3 regions of the Anabaena sp. FACHB-595 genome follow, and region 3 is predicted to be linked to each of the others. Evidence: riboswitches for the same ligand, from Rfam matches in the RefSeq annotation. Region 3 holds a riboswitch; each other region holds the start of a gene.
The links. Region 3 has a riboswitch for cyclic di-AMP ahead of ACN222_RS22600 (hypothetical protein). Riboswitches for the same ligand answer to the same signal wherever they lie in the genome.

Region 1: it holds a riboswitch for cyclic di-AMP, as region 3 does, so the genes downstream of both, ACN222_RS16855 (glycosyltransferase family 4 protein) here and ACN222_RS22600 (hypothetical protein) in region 3, are expected to answer to the same signal.
Region 2: it holds a riboswitch for cyclic di-AMP, as region 3 does, so the genes downstream of both, ACN222_RS15155 (universal stress protein) here and ACN222_RS22600 (hypothetical protein) in region 3, are expected to answer to the same signal.

The regions. Positions count from the first base shown of each region.
Region 1 covers NZ_CP183473.1:4,073,134-4,079,662, reverse strand. Annotated here, with positions in the region: gene ACN222_RS16870 (hypothetical protein) at 1-84, shown strand, start outside; gene ACN222_RS16865 (RNA-guided endonuclease InsQ/TnpB family protein) at 233-1,357, opposite strand; gene tnpA (IS200/IS605-like element ISNsp2 family transposase) at 1,404-1,805, shown strand; gene ACN222_RS16855 (glycosyltransferase family 4 protein) at 2,123-3,400, opposite strand; cyclic di-AMP (ydaO/yuaA leader) riboswitch at 3,552-3,702, opposite strand; gene ACN222_RS16850 (hypothetical protein) at 4,745-4,972, opposite strand; gene ACN222_RS16845 (tetratricopeptide repeat protein) at 5,364-6,529, shown strand, end outside.
Region 2 covers NZ_CP183473.1:3,667,792-3,674,320, reverse strand. Annotated here, with positions in the region: partial or broken gene ACN222_RS15170 (nitrate ABC transporter, permease protein) at 1-51, shown strand, start outside; partial or broken gene ACN222_RS15165 (ABC transporter substrate-binding protein) at 49-382, shown strand; gene ACN222_RS15160 (ABC transporter ATP-binding protein) at 613-1,473, shown strand; cyclic di-AMP (ydaO/yuaA leader) riboswitch at 1,490-1,707, shown strand; gene ACN222_RS15155 (universal stress protein) at 1,837-2,466, shown strand; gene ACN222_RS15150 (SLC13 family permease) at 2,582-3,919, shown strand; gene ACN222_RS15145 (hypothetical protein) at 4,068-4,661, shown strand; gene ACN222_RS15140 (OmpA family protein) at 4,904-6,529, shown strand, end outside.
Region 3 covers NZ_CP183473.1:5,409,645-5,416,173, forward strand. Annotated here, with positions in the region: gene ACN222_RS22580 (PEP-CTERM sorting domain-containing protein) at 1-732, shown strand, start outside; gene ACN222_RS22585 (hypothetical protein) at 903-1,088, shown strand; gene ACN222_RS22590 (hypothetical protein) at 1,164-1,298, shown strand; gene ACN222_RS22595 (DUF4360 domain-containing protein) at 1,471-2,076, opposite strand; cyclic di-AMP (ydaO/yuaA leader) riboswitch at 3,002-3,216, shown strand; gene ACN222_RS22600 (hypothetical protein) at 3,625-3,867, shown strand; gene ACN222_RS22605 (NfeD family protein) at 4,412-4,732, shown strand; gene ACN222_RS22610 (flotillin family protein) at 4,830-6,173, shown strand; gene ACN222_RS22615 (flotillin family protein) at 6,275-6,529, shown strand, end outside.

The sequences.
Region 1 (6,529 bases), 1.3 Mb from region 3:
AATTTTATTTATTTAGTCAAATCAATTATGCAAACTAAAACAGAAGAACCTGCATTTGCTCAGGCATTAAATTTATTTGATTAAGTAACCATCATAAACGGTGTACACCAGAACCGATGAAAAAGCCATCTTTCCTTCTCTATGTTCCCTACGGGACGCTTACGCGTAGCGTTTCGTGGACAGAGGTAAGCCTTGAGCCACTCCCCCGTTTTGAAAACGGGGGATTCAGGCATCAGACAGAGATTGCAGTCTGGGACTGTCTAACATCTCCTACGCCTAGAGTCGAACTCCCGACTCTTTTAATATTCAAACTAGCGTTTCCATCCCGATCATTTTCAGATTGACATGAAGGACAACGCCAGCGTCTAATTGACAAATCTAGGTTTTCTAAAATATGTCCACAGCTAGAGCAGGTTTTGCTACTGGGATACCACGGGTCAATGAAAACAACCAGTTTATTCTTGTTTTTGGCAACCCATTCTAGAATTTGCAGTAATTCACCAAAAGCCAAGTCTGATATTTTCCTTCCCCAAAGTCGTTGCATTCCTTTAAGGTTTAAGGTTTCAAAACAGAGAACATCAAATTTATCCGTTAACTCATGGGCTAACTTCCAGAACCAATCACGACGACGGTTAAAGATATCTTCATACCTGCGTACTAAGTTCTTTCTAGCTTGCTCACGATTGGCTGAACCTTTTAATTTCTTAGAATGCTGTCGGCTGGCTTTTTTAATTGCATTTAGGGATTGCTTAAAAAACTGGGGAGACTCAATTGTTGTACCGTCTGAGCAAGTGAGAAAGGTTTTTAAACCGAAATCAAATCCCGCTATCTTACCAGTCATGAATTTGGTTTCTGGCTTGTTACCTTCGTCAACCACCACAACCATAAACAACTCACCTAATGGTGTGCGTTTAATAGTTAATGTTTTGACTGTCCCCTCAATTTCTCTAGACTTCCAAAACTGATAAATTTTACTCCCAATTTTTACTCTATTTCCATCCAAAAACTTATAACCTGCTTGTTTTAGAGTAAATGATTTGTATTTTTTTACCTTCTTAAATCCTGGTGGTCTAACCCCCTTCTTGTTGTGTTTAAAAAATAATTGGTAGGCTTTCTCAATGCGTTGACAAATATCTTGTACCGCCTGAGAACCTACTGTTTGCCAAAATGGGTTACGCTTTCTCAGTTTGGCAATATGAGCTTGAAGTTTTGCACAGTTTAAGTGTTTGCCCCACATACGATAGTAGCGTTTATGTAGAGCAATACAATGGTTGTAGATTGCCCCACCTGCATTAATCATGCGTTTGAGAAATCTATTTCTTTTGTGCTGGTACAGTTTGAACTTCAAGGTTTTCATGTGGTTATGATATCATTAGTAGTGTAGATAATCAATACTCATCTACATGAAATCTGTATATAATCACTACAACCACGCAATCGGATTGGCTACTGTTCATTTAGTTTGGATACCATGTAGACGTAGGAGGGTTTTTGCTAATAATGAAAAATTAAAATTACGATGTATTGAGATATTTCAGTCAGTTGCTAATGATAAAAGATGGATTATCAAAGCACTAGAAATTGCCCCTGACCATATTCATTTATTGGTTGAATATGACCCGCATCATTCAATATCTCAAATAGTTAAAGCATTTAAGGGTAGGTCATCAAGATATTTGCGACAAGAGTTTCCAGAGTTAATGAGATTACCTAGTTTGTGGACACATTCGTATATGTTTGACACTACAGGGAAAGTTAGCACCCAGAAAGTCTTAGAGTACATAAATGACCCGCATCACGGATGAATAAATTCATCCTCCAAAGCTTATATCCCCCACTTAAAAGACGTATGAGGGACAAAACTTATTGGTTTTGTCCCTCATAATTGGGGGCTTTACGCATCACGACTCGTAAGACTTAGAAACAGGATTTTATCCTAATTTCCCTTTGTTAACGTGAGTCTCCAAGGGAGGCGCACCTACAGGAAGGGTGAAAGACTGATTAGAAGGTTTGGTAAGGTGCGTCAGTATGAGTAATTTCTGAGTATATTTAGGTTATATCGCACTGACGCACCCTAAATTTGGAACCGGATTGGGGTTAGGTTCCACCAAACTCACTTTAACTACGCTGCAACAGCCTCTTTTTCCTTCTTTTCTGGCGCATTTTGAGTTAACAGATGAGTGTATAGCTGACTCAATTGGGATGCTACACCGGCCCAGCTGAAGGTGGTTTCCACTCGCTGGCGGGCGGCTGTGCCTAGCTGATCTCGCCAAGTTGGGTTGGCTAATATGCGGTCTATGGCTGTAGCAAAAGCTGACTCATCTTGTGGAGGTGCAAGTAAACCTGTGACTTCTGGAACTACTGTAAATTGCAATCCACCTACATTACTGGCGATTACGGGAGTTTTGCTAGCCATCGCTTCAATAGCAACTAAACCAAAGGGTTCGTAGTGACTGGGGACAACGCAAACATCAGCCGCAGCGTAGTAGTAAGGGAGGATTTCATGATCTAGGCGACCAGCGAAGGTGGTGCAATCGTTCAGTTCTAGTTCAGCCACAATATTCGCAATGCGATCGCGCTCTCTGCCATCACTTTGACCAGGACGGCTACCACCACCAATTACTAACTGGAGGTTTGCTTCACCTCTCAACCTAGACTGAGCAACCGCTCTGACTAAGGTTTCTATGCCTTTACGGGGATCAAAACGACCTACATAAAATACCATCTTGGCATCAGGCTCAATTCCCAGTTTTTCCCGTGCAGCCGACTTTTCAATGTTTCCGAAGTTATTAATGTCAGTCCCGCAAGGAATCATCTCTATGCGTCCCTTCTTAGAAACCAGGGCGCGCATATGTTGCTGTTCTTGGGGGCTGGTGGCAACTACTGTGTCTACACTCTCTAAACAAGCTTTTTCTATAGCTAATCGCTGATTCGCAATGGCGGGTATATCTGCGATCGTTTGATATTTGATTGCTCCTAATGAGTGGTATGTATGCACCAACACCAAGGGTTGTTGCTTTTTCAGTTGCATTCCCACCCAAGATGACAACCAGTAATTTGTGTGAATGAGTTGATAGTTATAACCTTGGCGCTTTTGGAAGCGTTGGAATTCGGCAACAAATTCCGGTAAATAATCAAATACGTGATCACGTCCGATAAATTCAACCGGCCCCGCTTGTAAGCGGATAGTGCGGCAATTAGGACTATGTTGGACAATCTCGGCCTGGTCGGGACTGATACGGCGAGTGAACATATCAACTTGCCAACCTTGTTCGGCTAGTGCATAGCCTACTTCTCGAACATATACGTTCTGACCACCGGCTTCTTCTTGACCTATTTCAACGGCTGGATCTCCAGAAACAGAAATAAGTGCGATCCGATGTTTTTTATTTTGGAACATAGTGAGCTTCACCTCAAGGTAACTACTTCTTCCTCAGACACCAGAATTTAGGACATAAGTATCCATCCCTCTAGTCGAGGGCAGGTAAAACGAAGCGTAAAGCTACCAGCCAAGGACACTGACGACAGACATTATATAAAAATCTGTACGTTCAATCTCCTCTCAATGCCGACGAAGTTAGCTGACGGGCTAGGACTGAGAGATATCCTTTTTGGATAATCCAAAATACGCCCCATTTTTGGTTCCTCCGCTCTTTAATTGCCTCAATGTTTGGGGCAATTAAGATTAGGCTGACTGATTTACATTTGCTTAACACTTTACTGGCGATCGCCATTATAGTCAATAGTTTCTACGAAAAAGATGTCTTGAATTGCTTCCAGTTTGTTTACTCACACCTCTAGAAAAGCGTCGTAAGCTAGCTGGGATGGGGCAATATTTTGTAAGAACAAGTATTTTCTATATTGAGAATATTAACTGCGATATCTTTGATTATTCAACTTTCTAAAGAGATATTTCCTCGACTATATTTTTGAAAATTTTGGCTTATGTCTGCTGAAAACAGCATCAATCTTACGGTGATTAATGTCCGTTAAATGTTTGCAGCGCTCTGTTATGCCACAATACCTATGGGCGCAAGAATTAACTAGTAAGCCCATATTTTGCCTTGCATTGATCGGAAATCCGTGGATATTGGATAACAATAATTTGGGCAATATTGAGATAAGATTTCTAGTTTGTGTTATAAAAAGTATAAATAATAAATAATCTGCCAGTATAAATACTTCCTGTGGGTATTGACAAAAATCAGGAAATATTTATTCCATGATATAAGCTATGCAGAAAGTATATATCAAAAGACATAATTACAGGATTTATGTCTAAAGTATTGCATTACAATGCTTGATTTTCCAGACTAAATTGCTAACAATAAAGAAGGGATTTAAAAATCTCATAGTCAATTTCGATCATTTGACCCTTCTACGCTAGTCCGCTAAGGCGGACTTTTTTGTTGTCTATAGGATTCTTACTTAATTTTTGAAATATATGTACGATGGGTAAGATAATTGAAATATGCGGTTTTTTCTAAAATAAAGCTGGAAAATATAGCAATTTATTTTATGAATCACGAATTATTAGCCTTTTTTGCTGGTGTAGGCTTTCTTATCATCTATCTTGTTTTTTCTGCATGGACGGAAATGGGTACTAAATTACCTTGGAAGAAGTAAAACCCGTGGTTAGAGGGAAGCATTGAGAAATACGCCCGTTCATGAGTGTTGAATCGGGTAAATAGTTGACAAGGAAGAATTTGAGAGTGCAAAAATTTTTGCACTCTTTTGATTTGGACTAACGAACAGACTCGAAAATGACCATGATTGTGATTAAGCACAAGAGGATAACTCCCAAGGGCATAAACACGGTTTGCAATACTGCAACCAGTATCTCGATGATGTGTAACGCACCTAACGCTGTGGAAAGCACGTAAGCGATCGCCACTCCAAAAAGCATCAACAAAAAGTATTTCAAGAACTTAGCAACTAAACGAACTAGTAGGGTATCTTCATTCTTCAACATGATGGAACTCCTGTAGGGTGGAGAGGAACATAAGTATTTACACGCTCTACAGAATCTAGTTAGTTAATGCTTACCGCTTATCTATAGGAACCTACTGAGATAAATCTTCTCTGGGAATGAAGACTTACTTAGTTATATGTGTTAATGAGTACGCCAGAAGTATCAGCTTGATCACTAACATCTCTCCTCAACCGTGTATCTCCTGACAATTAACTTAACTTTGCCTGTATTGATTACAAGAGTAATACAGTCTCAAAGAATTTGCAGTTGGATAAAGTAAGACATCTCATTTCCTACTGGGTAGGAAAAAGTAGTTTGTAGTATTGTGGCCAAAAGTGAAATCGTGAAAATATGGTTATAATTAAGCACAAATGATACAGTCAGGCGATAGATGGGTGCAGAAGAAGCTCTAGAGCTTTTGGATAGTTTGGTTTATAGAAAAACAGGGGAACGTTTAGGCACAACTCAAAGAATAATTCTACGTAATTTATGGGAGGATAGAAAACAAACTTATCAGAATATTGCTGATATTTGTGGTTATACGGAAGCGCATTTAAAAGCAGTTGGCGCACAATTGTGGCAAACACTGACGAACGTTTTGGGGGAAAAAGTCTCGAAGTCAAACTTTTCTTCAGTGGTGCAGAGATTTTGGCAATCTCATAGACTACAAAAGATGTCGCCTATTGTAAATCCAGTCCTCAATAATGGCAAGCCACAAGAACTGGATTATAACTTTGTGGGGCGCGATCGCGAAATAGCCGAACTTGATAGCTATGTTGTCCGAGGCGCGAAAATTATCCTCATCCAAGGTGAAGGTGGTGTTGGCAAAACTACCTTAGCTCGGCGGTATTTTAAGGCTCAAGGTTTTGATTTCCTAGAGTTGTGGATGGCTAAGGAAAGCCAACATATCGTTTCTGTGGAGAGTGTGGTTGAGGAATGGCTGAGGGTTGATTTTAATGAGGAACCGGGTAAAGAGTTTGGTATTAATCTAGATAGGCTACGGCGCAAGCTGCGGGATGAAACGCGCAAAATAGGGGTTTTAATTGATAATCTTGAGTCTGCTTTGGATAGAAATGGTCAGATTATTGCTTCTCGTCGTTCCTATGTAGAACTGTTGCGGGTATTAGCAGACCCTAGTATTAAATCTATCACTTTGATTACTAGTCGTGAGCGTCTGTATGAATCAGATGTAGATGTGACTTTCTATCCCCTGGGGGGTTTAGATGAGTGTACTTGGCAAAAGTTTTTTACTAGTTGTCAAATTAAATCTAATTCACCTGCACTAAGTGAAATGTGTAAAGCTTTTGGTGGAAATGCCAAATCTATGCAAATTATTAGTGGTGCAATTACTACAGATTTTGAAGGCAATGCAGATATTTATTGGCGAGAAAATAAGCATGATTTATTAATTGAACCAGAATTAAAAAATTTAGTTGCTAGTCAATTTGACCGTTTGGCACAAATGGATAGTGAAGCATATCGGCTGCTTTGTCGTTTGGGATGTTATCGCTATCAAGATGTTACTCATGTGAGTGTTCAGGGATTACAATGTTTACT
Region 2 (6,529 bases), 1.7 Mb from region 3:
ACCCTGGCAAATCATGAATTAATGCCCACTCCACCAGAAGCGTTAGTTGCCCAAGGCCTAACCCAAGAAGCCCTAGCCATCAAACCAGTAATCAAATCCAGCGATTTAGAAAAACCCGATTTGATTGTCGGATACTTTCCCATAAATGATTGTGCGCCATTTGCGATCGCCTGGAAAAAGGCTTCTTTCGCAAGTATGGCTTAAACGTCCAACTCAACCGCGAAGCCAGTTGGGCTACCTCCTGCGACGGCTTAATTTATGGTCGTCTTGATGCTGCGCTTATCGTATCTGGTGCAGTCATCAACGCCCGCATAGCACGCTCCTCTCTCCCCTATGTGCAGCCATAACAATCTATCGTCACGGTAACGCCATGACCATGAACAATATCGCCAGATAGCTGCCGAAATGGGGATTCAATGTTCCCCGGATGATTACAAGGTTGAACCACCAGAAGTATTTTATAGATAAGAAAGGTTTTGACCCCAGTAACCCTGTTGGGTATTTAAATAGTTCTGCAATTAGGGCTAACGCTCCTACTCGTTTTTTCATGTCTTGAACTGGGAATTTTGATTTTTATTGATACATAGTTAAAAACTTTTAGGAGCATTTGATATGAAATATACACCATCAACAATAGATGCTCATGACAAAGCTATACCGCGCACTAATTTTTTAGAAATTGAGAATTTAGTTAGGTCTTATCTAACACCAGATAAAAGTAACTTTGTTGTTTTAGATGGGGTGAATTTAACTATTATTGAAAACGAATTTATTTCTGTAATTGGACATTCTGGATGCGGCAAATCCACTTTATTAAAAATTGTGGCGGGCTTAGAAAAAAGCACTTCTGGCTCAGTCAGGCTTGACGGTAAAGAAATTCACAAGCCAGGTGCGGAAAGAATGATGGTATTTCAAAATTATTCCCTCTTACCGTGGTTAACAGTGAAGAAAAATATCCGTCTAGCAGTTGATGAAGTGTTAAAAAATGCTAATGGAGCAGAAAAAATTGGCATTGTGAACAAACACTTGGCAATGGTAAACTTGACCCCGGCAGCAGATAAATATCCTGATGAAATCTCTGGAGGTATGAAACAAAGAGTAGGGAGTGCCAGAGCCTTAGCCATTCGTCCAAAAATGCTGTTAATGGATGAACCTTTTGGCGCATTAGATGATTTAACTAGAGGTAAATTACAAAGACAAGTATTAGATATCTGGGAAAATAATCGCCAAGCAGTAATGATGATTACCCATGATGTCGATGAGGCAATTTATATGAGCGATCGCCTACGGCGGGGCGTAGCCCATCGCATCGTATTAATGACAAATGGCCCAGCCGCAAACATTGGAGAAATATTAGAAGTACCATTTTCTCATCCACGCGACAGGTCTGCTATACGTAACTCAAAAGCATACTTTGAACTTCGTAATCATGCCTTAAACTTTCTCGACAAATATTTTGCTCAAGAAGAGTAAAGTAGTCTATTATCTCTTTAGTGGGTAGCCTAATTCAAATTAAGTTTGCAATCATTTGGAACGGAGGAACCATGTTATGGGGCGCATCTTGCAGAGAGTAGCTAACCTAGAGTAAACAGTCAAGAGTAACCAAGTATTAAACTCAGCACTCATTACTCATTACTCCGCACTCTTAAAGAGAGACACCTTCCAGTCTTAGCCCGTCAGCTAACTCCGTCGGCAATGGAAGGAACCCCCAAGACTTTGGCTTTGATACCAGTTGTTATTGGGGTTTCCTTACGGATATGAATGTCCGTTTTACCCTGCTTCTCGTTGATGTGTTCGTTAAGTTTAGGAGAAGTTAAAGCTGTGAAAATTAAGCCAATGTTAGCACGCCTGCAAAGTGCTATGGGTCGTGATGATTTAATTGACCAAATGGTTTTATTACCAGAACCCCAAAAAGGTCAAACAACACAATCAATCAACTTAATTGTTGGTTATGACGCTTCTCCTAACAGCCATACAGCACTAGATATAGCCTGTTGGATTGCCCATCAAACAAGGTTGGCGACTAATCAACAAGTCACTGTGCAAGCTGTTTATGTAGTAGAAGATAGCAACACAAAAAATCGTTCTAATATTTTAAGCTTTGCTAAACGCTTGCCGACAATAGAATTGCCGCCAAGTGAAACAAAAAAATCCAGCACATCTGTAATTACTCAACCGAAACTGACAGGAATTAAATCATATCTTCAAACAGACACACTAACACCACTGCAAGAAGCAGATAGAATTATTTGGCAGGCAAGAACTTTGGCTGAAGAATGGCAAGGTTCATTCAAATCTCATCTACGCTTCGGTTGTGTAAGTACAGAGTTGAGAAAAGTTGCAGAATTTGAAGCTGCTGATATCTTATTTTTGGGTTGTAAATCTGTTTATCATCCTCTCATTGAAACCTTAGGTTATAATTTCCCCTGTGCTGTCTTAGGGATTCCTGAATGTATAGATGAATAATTCTGACCCCGACTTTCAGAAGTTATTTATCTAAATGAAAATACAGAAAAAAGTCACCATATTTTAGGTGACTTTTTTCGCTATTACGCAACAATATAAGCTACAAGAGGTAGGCGTGGAAAACTGGCAAGCACTCCTAAGTGTCATCGTATTTATCAGTGTCATCTTTCTAGTTATGACGGAATGGGTGCATTTGACTATTGCAGCCTTATTAGGAGCATTATTATTAGTATTTACTAATGTGATGACTTTACAGGAAGCTGTTGCTTACATTGGTAATAGTTATGGCACACTGGGATTATTTTTTGGTGTAATGGTTTTAGTTAGAGCATTTGAGCCTACTAAGATATTTGATTATTTGGCAACCCAAATAGTGATATTAGCTAAAGGCGATGGTAAGCGTCTTTTACTCGGTATTGTTGCTATTGTTACTCCTATTTGTGCAGTTTTACCAAATGCAACAACAGTGATGTTGTTAGCGCCACTAATTCCACCAATGGCACAAGAAATAGGGATAAATTTTGTACCTTTATTGATATTGATGGTTTTGATTGCCAATAGTGCTGGATTGCTGACATTAGTAGGTGACCCAGCAACATTTATTGTAGGTGATGCTGTCAATATAAGTTTTATAGATTATCTATGGAAACTGAGTTTAGGTGGTGTCATTGCAGTCGCTGTGGTAACTCTCACTTTGCCATTTTTATTCCGCAAAATTTGGCATACAAAATTAGAGAATCTGGAAGAATTACCACACCCAGAAATTAATCATCCACGGGTTTTGAGTCTGGGTGCAGTAATTGTCGCTTTTGTCCTGCTATTTTTTGTGATTGGAGAATCCCTGCCAATACCGATTTCCCCGGCGGCTGTGGCTCTGTTAGGCGCAGCTTTGGCTTTACTACTATCTCACCATAGCAAAATTGATACAGTCAACAATATTTTGCGCGATGTAGACTGGAGTACATTAATATTTTTTATGAGTATTTTTGTGCTGATTGGAGGATTAGAAAAAACAGGCGTAATTGGTGGTCTATCAGGGATATTGGCAGCTATTTTAGGAAAAAATATTATCTTGGGTTCTCTGGTGTTGTTGTTTCTTGTAGGAATTTTATCGAGTGTCGTACCTAATATTCCCTTGGTAGTGGCGATGGTTCCCCTGCTCAAGCAATACCTTGTCACTGTAGGATTAGCACCCGCAGAAGTCTTAGCACGCGACTTTCAAGGACAATTTCCCCCAGAAGTTTTACCATTGTTTTACGCCATGATGTTTGGTGCAACCTTAGGCGGGAATGGTACGTTAGTTGGTGCATCGTCTAACATCGTAGCGGCGGGAATTTCCGAACAGCACGGACGACGGATTTCTTTTAAAACTTTTCTTCACTATGGTATTCCAGTCACAATATTACAACTAATTGCCTCAGCATTGTATGTGTTAATCCGGTTTCTGATTTAGAAAGATTTATTTATATTCAGTGAAAATTAGATATGTTTATACTGGTAGAGAGTGTAATCATACACTCTTGCCTAGAATGGTATTATTGAGTGTAATATGCAAGAATAAATCTTGTATATTTTTTCAGTATTAATCAGGGTTGTCATCTATGAATCTAACCGAAGCCTCTACCGATAACAATGCAAGATCATTAGAGAACGGTAGCATCAATTCAACAATAAATAAACAACAATCCCGTACTAGTGTTAGTGAAAGTAATAATTTAGACAAAATTAGAGAGATTCTCATTGGTAACCAAATGCAGGAACTCGACAAGAGGTTTGCTGGTTTGGAAGAACGGATAGTTAAAGAATTATCTCATGTACGAGATGAAACTAAAGAACGCTTGGATGCTTTAGAGGTATATATAAAGGCGGAAGTTGAAGTTTTAAGTGAAAGTATAAAAAATGAGCAAATGGAAAGAGAATCTCATTTAAAAGCAATTACGGAGGAGTATAAATTTCTTCATACATCATTAGAGAAGAAATTGGTTCAGTTTGCTGAACAAACTATTAGTAATCAACGTAATCTACGCGAACAAATTTTAATTCAATCGAAAAATTTACAAGATGAAATTAGACAAAAATATGAAGAAATAAATAGTTTGATAGAAAAAGAAACTCAGCAACTAAGTCATGATAAAGCTGACCGGACTCATCTGGCAGATTTATTCACAGAAATTGCTTTTCGGCTAAATAAATAAGAAAATCATCCAATATTTTCAGTACATAAGCAGAACAGCGTAAATATTTGCAGGTTGGATAAGGCAGAGATTGTAAGGCTAAGAAAGAGGTTTTTAGCCTAGCTTATCTTTATTTATATAGTTTTATGTTGTCCCCATTGGCTTACTTAAGAGGTAAATATTGCCAGATATATTCTAATTCTCCTGGCTAGTTTGCCTAAAAAATTATCTAATTATAGAGTGTAGTTTGGGGGATTATATTAATGAATAATGATGCAATAGATTCTAGCAGTCAAATATCCCCTGGTAATGACTTATCATTAATTAACAAAATCACTAAAGTTGATGATGAACTTAGTAAACTTCGGAGTTTGTTGTTGGGAGTTGAGCCAGCTAAACTTAACCAACTTTATGAACTTTTAGATAATCCACACATCAGACCAGAAGATATTAGTCGCTTACTTCCAGAGGCTGTGATCTTAAGATCGCAACAAGATAAACAACTAATTGCAGCGATGATTTCTATTGTTGAAGAAGCGATTCAAGTTTCTGTTCAACAAGATGAAAATATACTTTCAGAAGCTTTTTTTCCAGTCATTATTCCTGCATCTCGGAAAGCGATCGCTACATTGCTCGATGAAATGATGCAATCCCTCAACCAAGCTCTAGAGCATAGTTTTTCCTGGGAAAGTTTGCAATGGCGACTAGAAGCGAAACGTACAGGAAAACCATTTGCAGAAATAGTTTTATTGCGGACATTAGTTTATCGAGTAGAACAGATATTCTTAATACATAAAAATACAGGATTATTGTTGCAACATCTTGTAGCCAATCAAGTAACCAGCCAAGACCCAGATTTAGTGGTGGCGATGTTGACCGCTATTCAAGACTTTATCAAAGATTCTTTTAGTGTTCAAAAAACAGATCAATTGCAAAGTTTGCGTTTTGGAGAACTGCGAATCTGGATTACAGAAGGGCCACAAGCCTTATTAGCGGCGACAATCCGGGGTAATCCCCCCCAAGAATTGAGATTAAGTCTGCAAACAGCAATTGAAAAAATTCATCTCAAGCTGAGTCGAGAGATGAAAGACTTTGCTGGGGATGCAAAACCATTTCAAGTATGTCAGCCTTATTTAGAATCTTGCCTAATCAGCCAGTATAAATTTAAATCTGCGTCAAAAAAAAGTTACAAATACGCTTGGACTTTTTTAGGTATTATAGCGATCGCCTGTGGGATTTGGAGTTTTCTTGCTGTCAGAGAGCAATTACGTTGGCGTGCTTACTTGCAAGAACTCGATTCTCAACCCGGTATTGTGGTAACTGACACCAAACAGCAGTTCGGTAAATATTTTATCTCTGGATTGCGTGATCCCTTGGCATCAGATCCCCATACCTTACTACAACAAACAAAACTCAATCCTCAAACAATTGTCAGTCATTGGCAAAGTTATTTATCTTTAGAACCCCAGTTGATGATAAAAAGGGTAAATAAATTACTCCAACCTCCACCTACTGCATCACTAAGAATTGATCATAATGGCGTTCTCTATGCTGTTGGCTCTGCACCCCGTCAATGGATTTTAGCCACACGTAAATCATGGTCTGTAATACCCGGATTAACTCAATTTCAAGATCAGGATCTTGTAGAAAGCGAATTAAACGAATTAGCAATATACCAAAGTCAAATTGAGCGAGAAATTATCTTTTTTCCAGAAGGCTCTCAAGAAATTATTCCTAGTGAATTATCTAAATTAAATAACTTAGTATTAGCAATTAAAAAACTTTTACCCATCGCTAAATATCTAGAGAAAGATGTACATATTCAAATAATAGGACATACTAATACTACTGGTACAGAATCAAGGAATGCTCAACTGAGCGCAGGACGC
Region 3 (6,529 bases):
TTAGTCTCGACATCAGCGATCGCTTCTTTTGCTTATGCTGGCTCTGCTCACGCTATTGGCTTCAAGGTGGAGACAGGTGTTGCTGGTCCTAATGGTGTTACCAATCAAGGCGCTTATTCTCAGTTTTGGCAAGATTCAGGTGTAACAACTATTGATTTCAATAATGGTATGGCTCCAACCACCGGTTTTGCTAAATATTCATTTGAAAATGGCGGCGGTAGCAGTGTAAGAAAAGACCAATGGGCCCCAGCAGGATCCAACGGAGAAGTCAATGATACAAGTTACTTAGCTGTCTTCAATGGTGATAAAGTGACCATTAACTTAGATAGCTATCTTAATTATTTCGGTATTAACTGGGGTGCGATCAGCAACAATAATACCTTCTCTTTTTATAATGGGGACACTTTGATCAGGTCTTTCACCACTCAAGATGTAAATACCGTAGCTCCTATTAGTGCTACACAGCATGGTGGAGAACGTAATGGTTACCTTCATTTCTACTCTGAAGGCAGTGATGATATTTTCAACAAGATCGTCATCTCTCAAGCTAGTACAGATGGTGGTGGGTTTGAAAGTGACAACCACTCTTTTAAGATTGGAAATGGCAGATTTACAGGTTTTGACCCCCAATCTGTTCCCGAACCTGGTATGACTTTAGGGATGCTAGCTGTTGGTGGTTTATTCTTACGTCAACACAAAAAGCAAAAATTGCAAGGTGCCAGCAAATCTTAATCTGATTCGAGTTCGAGAATTGGTAATTTTGGAGTAACTAAATAGAAGATTATCTTTTTCTCCATGATGCTTTTATAGCGTCTGGAGATAATTTTTATGTGGCAATGGCTATTTTGACGGTAAAACTACAAATATAGCTAGGGACTAGGGACTGGGTGAAAAGTCGTTTTGTGTCTAGGTTTTATCATCTATGTGATGTCCTAACACTACTGGCAACAGCTATAAATAAAAAAGTTGTATATTCTCGCCAACAAATTCCCTGTAAGTATTTGGAAATATTTGCTCCAAGATTTAGTGGCGATCGCTTATCCATTGCTGTCCAACCACCAGAAGGTATAAACGCAGATCAGAAGTAGGGCTGTTTCATCCCTTAAAAGCCCCTAAATTACAAGCTTATCCACCGAAGAAATCAGGTAGTTGAGAAATTTTATTTGCTTATGAGCCTAGCGATCGCCTATGGTGGGCGGAACGCCATCGTACTGAAAATTACTGCTGGAAATAGTAATTTTTCGCTTGCCGACTCCCTAAAATTTCTGGCTGATACTCTTGATAAAATACTTATCTGAGCGAATGAAACAGCCCTGCTTTTTTAAGAGGGGTTAGGGGGGATCAAAACGTTATAGGGCAAGGTTGATCAGACTGGTGTATACACCCCTTGCCCCCACAAGGTAGAGGCTTTGAAACACTGTTGTCTTGTTTCTCTGCTTGTATAAAACCACCCTGCTACACCGAAAAGACCTAACGACACTGGCGATATTTGATGTGATAAACCAAACCACGATGAGCAAGGTCAAAAGAGTCAACGGTGGCCATCCCTTGACCACTGGCGGTCATGGCAGCGTTCACCCGCATATTCACACTATCACCACAGCGTGACCAGACATCAGCCACGGTCACTAATTGATCTCGGACATTGTAGTCTGTTTCGCCTCTAAATGTCCGAGAAAAAACAGGGCCACGCTGACCAGCAAAAAAGTACTCTGCCCTGAGTCTCCCTGTTGTCTTGGGAGCAACATAACCTCGATAATCAGCATCATAGAGGGAGATTTGAAAGCCTTGGGGTACTTTGATCGGAATGCTCAAATTACAACTTTTGCGGCTTTCTCCTGACTTATTACCCACAGCTATAAAGTTGTCGAAGAGGATACTTAGTTCTTGACCATCGGGGCTGACACTGACGCTGGCAGATCCGTCAGGGCAACCATTACCGCCATATTCTGCACCTAAAATCGTAACTTTGTCATTAGCAAGAGCAGGGCCAACAGAAGCGGTAATTAGTGTAGCCGCAGTCAGAAAAGCTTGGATAAAATTGATAGATGTTTTCTTGATGTTGGGATTATTCACGATTCACCTAACTTGAGTAATTTGAATAGTCTTAGATCCAAATATGATGTATGCAATTCCAGAAAAATTATTTAGGGAATTCTGCATGAATCATACTTTTTTTGTAGAGTAGAGCTTGTATATAACATTATTGACAGCATGGTTTGTGGCATAGATTATAGTTATAAGATAAGCATAATCTAGCCAAATAATTAACTTATTAATCAATGAGCTAAATACAAGTTTTTAACTCTACGTTGTATAGATTATCAATTATTAAATTAGTCGGCAAAAAATAGCAACGGATAGCATTATCAACAATTTCGATACTCATAGTTATCGATGAATTGGCTGATCATAACTACTGAAGCCACATTTGCATACTGCATTTAAGCTAACTAAAGTTACACTGAATAGCTGATACAAACATCTAAACAGAATTCAGATTTATTAGTCAGAAGGAGCTTTTGCTTGTAATGTCGTTGGATGAATTAGCGACATTATTCGAGGTGCTAAATCCAATATTTAGCAGAGTATAATTAGTAAGATTTTTTCCACTAATTAATTGTGATTTTCAGCTTCCGACTCCTTAGTCAAGCTTTTAATATTTAATCTATACTCGCTCAATGACTAAGAATTTTGTCTTGTGTTCCCGTAAAATGAGTTAAGTAATCACATTGATAATTAAGTATCGATCGCCAACGGTAGGCGGAACGCCTCGCCTAAATTTTTATTGCATTTCGTTGATGTGATTACTCAATTTTGATCTCACTCCAACACGTATTGCCGGATTTATGTTTGTGATTCTGGGTATTTCCTTAGTTGCGTATGCAAAACGGTAGCAGAAAAGAAGCGATCGCCTGTATCAGTATCATAGATGCGATCGTATCTTTTTGTTTACTGGAGTTTTACCTTACGTCGTAACACGTTAGTATTACAGAGAAGAAAAATAAGTCTGCCTAATCCAGCTTTACTCTCAAAACACCTATGTGCAGGGTTGAAGCTAGGAACGGAGGAACCAAGTTTGGGGCGTATCTGCCAAAAAAGCTGAAGCTAAAGTATGAAAAAGAGATTTCAAATTTTAGACTTAGAGCATTTAGAGAAGGACATCTCTCAGTCCTAGCCCGTCAGCTAACTTCGTAGGCATTGAGAGGAGATTGAACGAGCAGCATTTATACAAATAATGCCTGTCGTCAGTATCCTTGGCTGGTAAACTTACGCTTCGTTTTACCTGTCCTCGCACTGGAAGTCAGGGTTTTATAGTCTGTGTTTCTAGGGGCTGAGGTCGGATTAGTTGCCTTGAGGTACAGTTGATCATGTTTTTGAAGATAAATCATCCCTTTACTTTCATCACAGTAGATATTGTTAGCGCCACCATAAATAGGATTGAAAGTTTGTTTTTTCCCATAAAGAAGATTCCAACACAGTACTGATAAAACTTTGATCAAACTGTAGAGAAAACATCTGTCATTGTGCTAGGTGTAAATTTTTGATGCAGCTTGGTTGAATTAGTTTGTCAGAAAAACTCAGCATAGAAGCACGTATTCGTAAACATTACAGGAGAATAAAATGTCTATTAAAAATCGCAACTTTTTCACTGATGTTAACTTTTTACCTGAGCATAAATTTAAGTTAATTGGAGAGTTTGCCGGGAAAAAGCTCTTACTAATTGGCAGAACTAATGCCTATGGCGATCCCATCGTAGCAGCAAGCCATAGTAGTGAACCTAACCACGAAGATTTATACGCTTATGACTTATACGAGTTGATGAAGTGTAATCACGAACTAGTTAATCTCACTGGAGAAATCTAGTCAATTAATGGGGTGGGGTGATAGGGATAATTTATTTTTTGGTGTTCCCTTACACCGTTCTAGTCATACACATCAATAATTAGTGCCGATCTTTTGTTATGTGGCGTGTTTTCGTGTAAAGCAACACACCATTTGAGGTTTTATAGGTGTAAATATTAACACCTATAAAATCCCAATCACTGAAATAAAAATATTGTAAAGTTTTGTAACATACCGGATAACTTTGTCCTACTTCTACAGAAATACCTATAGAACCGCAACTGGAATCTCCATATACCGCGTTCAATAACATCAGAGATATAACAGAATTTATGTTGTATCTCTGCCTTCCTTATAAGCTTGTATGGTTTGCTAACTGCTAACACCTAACGGTAAAACCGAAAAGATATGCAAGTTAAATGTACGACAGTTTATGTATTTCTTAAATATTAATTAAAGCTATGTGTTATGAAAGTGCCAATAGTAGATTTATTTCATCACCATCTGGGTTTTTTGTTACCAATAAAGGATAAACAATAATTATAAAATACCTGGAAATAGGGTAATGAATAATCCAATTCTCGCAACTGCTAGTGTTGTAATTGCTTTCGGTATCATTGTTGGTGTCTTCATTGTGGGATTAATTTATATCCAACGGCGACGACAAGCAGTAGACAGTTTGATCCGTATTAATAACGTGGTTGGTTGTTTTGGGATTGTGGAAGTTCCCATAAACCAAAATAGTCCAGGAAAAGTACGGATCAATCTCAAAGGTTCTCTAGTAGACTTTGTAGCTTTCACCGATGAAATTCATCAATTTAATCAAGGTGATTCTGTTGTTATCGTGCGAATTAAGGGAAATAAGGTTTGGGTGGTTAATGTTTAGCAAGAGAGGGCAGGAGGCAGTTTATAGTGCGGTTTAGAAGGATATTCTGATGACGGTTGACAGTTGAGAAATTACTAATGACTCTTGATAAATAACTATGAATTTAATTAAACAAGAATTAGCGACTGTAACAGTAGCACAAGTTGATCCGAATACACCTGCTACTAACAAAGAAAATAATGGCATAGAAAGTCTACTTTATGGTGGTCTGCCTATTGCTCTATCTATTTTTGGTGCATTTGTACTTGTGTGGTTTATCAAGTCTTTTTTATGTATTTGTAAACCCAACGAAATCTTGATACTTTCGGGACGCAAATGGCGGACTAAAGATGGACAAGAGATGGGTTATCGAGTGTTATTAGGTGGGCGCGCCATTCGGATTCCTATAGTGGAAACGGTAAAACGGATGGATGTAACAACTATGCCGGTAAGGGTGGAAGTGCGGAATGCTTACGCCAAAGGGGGAACGCCTTTAAATATTCAAGCGATCGCCAATGTGAAAATTTCCTCAGATCCGGTGGTTGTCGGTAACGCCATTGAACGCTTTTTAGACCGCGATCGCTCGGAATTGGCTCGTGTTTCCCGCGAAACCCTAGAAGGCTATCTCCGGGGTGTTGTCGCTACCCTCACACCAGAAGAACTCAACGAAGACCGCCTGAGTTTTGCCCAACGTATCGCCTCCGATGTCAGCCGCGACCTTAGTAAACTGGGATTGCAACTGGACACCCTAAAAATTCAAAGCGTTTCTGACGATGTAGACTATCTCAAATCTTGGGGACGTAAACAAATTGCCCTGGTGATTCGAGACGCAGAGATTGCCGAATCCAACGCACTCACCCAAGCCGAACAAATCGAAGCCCAATCCGAAGAATATGCCCAAGTCGCCAAAACCCAAGACAAAATCATTGTGTTGGAGAAAGAAAACGAACTCCGCACCATCAAAGCCCAGCTAGAACAGAGAGCCAAGTCTGAAGAAGAAATTACCACGGCGGCTGCACAAGAAAAGAAAGCCAAAGCCGAACAAGTCTTACAAGTACTACGGGCTGAGTTAGAACGCCTACGCCTACAAGCCGATGAAGTCCTACCCGCCGAAGCCCGTCGCCAAGCCCAAGAACTCCGAGCCAAAGGGGAAGCAGCTTTCCTAGAAGAAAATGCCAAAGCCGCAGCGTTAGTTAACGACATTCTTTCCCAAGTTTGGCAGCAAACCGGCAGCGACGCTTCTAAGTTATTCCTCATTCAACAAATTGAAACCGTTCTCCAAGAAGCAGTGCAGATTCCTAAACGTATTCACCTAGAGAAGGTAAATGTGATTGATAACGGCGATGGCAAATCCGTAGCCAGCTTGGTAAATATTTACCCCGAAATCGTGCTGCAATTCCTAGAAAACGTTAATCGTACCCTGGGTATTGATGTTACAGGGGCGTTGGGGAGTGGGGATTAGGGACTGGGGACTGAGGATTAGGGCAGGAGTAGGAACTAATTACCAATTACCACTAACAAATGTACAGACGCGATTAATCGCGTCTCTAACAACTAACAATTATGGAAATTATCGCTTTACTTTTAGGAATTTTTGGAACTGGAACCGCCGCAGGTTGGTGGGTGATTCGCAACTTGTACTATATCTGCCAACCTAGCGAAGTGCTGATTTTTGCGGGGAGTCGGACTCAGGTTGATGATAGGCGATCGGTTGGTTATCGCTTGGTGAAAGGTGGTAGTAGTATTCAAATCCCTCTGTTGGAAAAAACTTTCCGCATGGATTTGACTAACATGATTATTGAACTGAAGGTGTCCAAC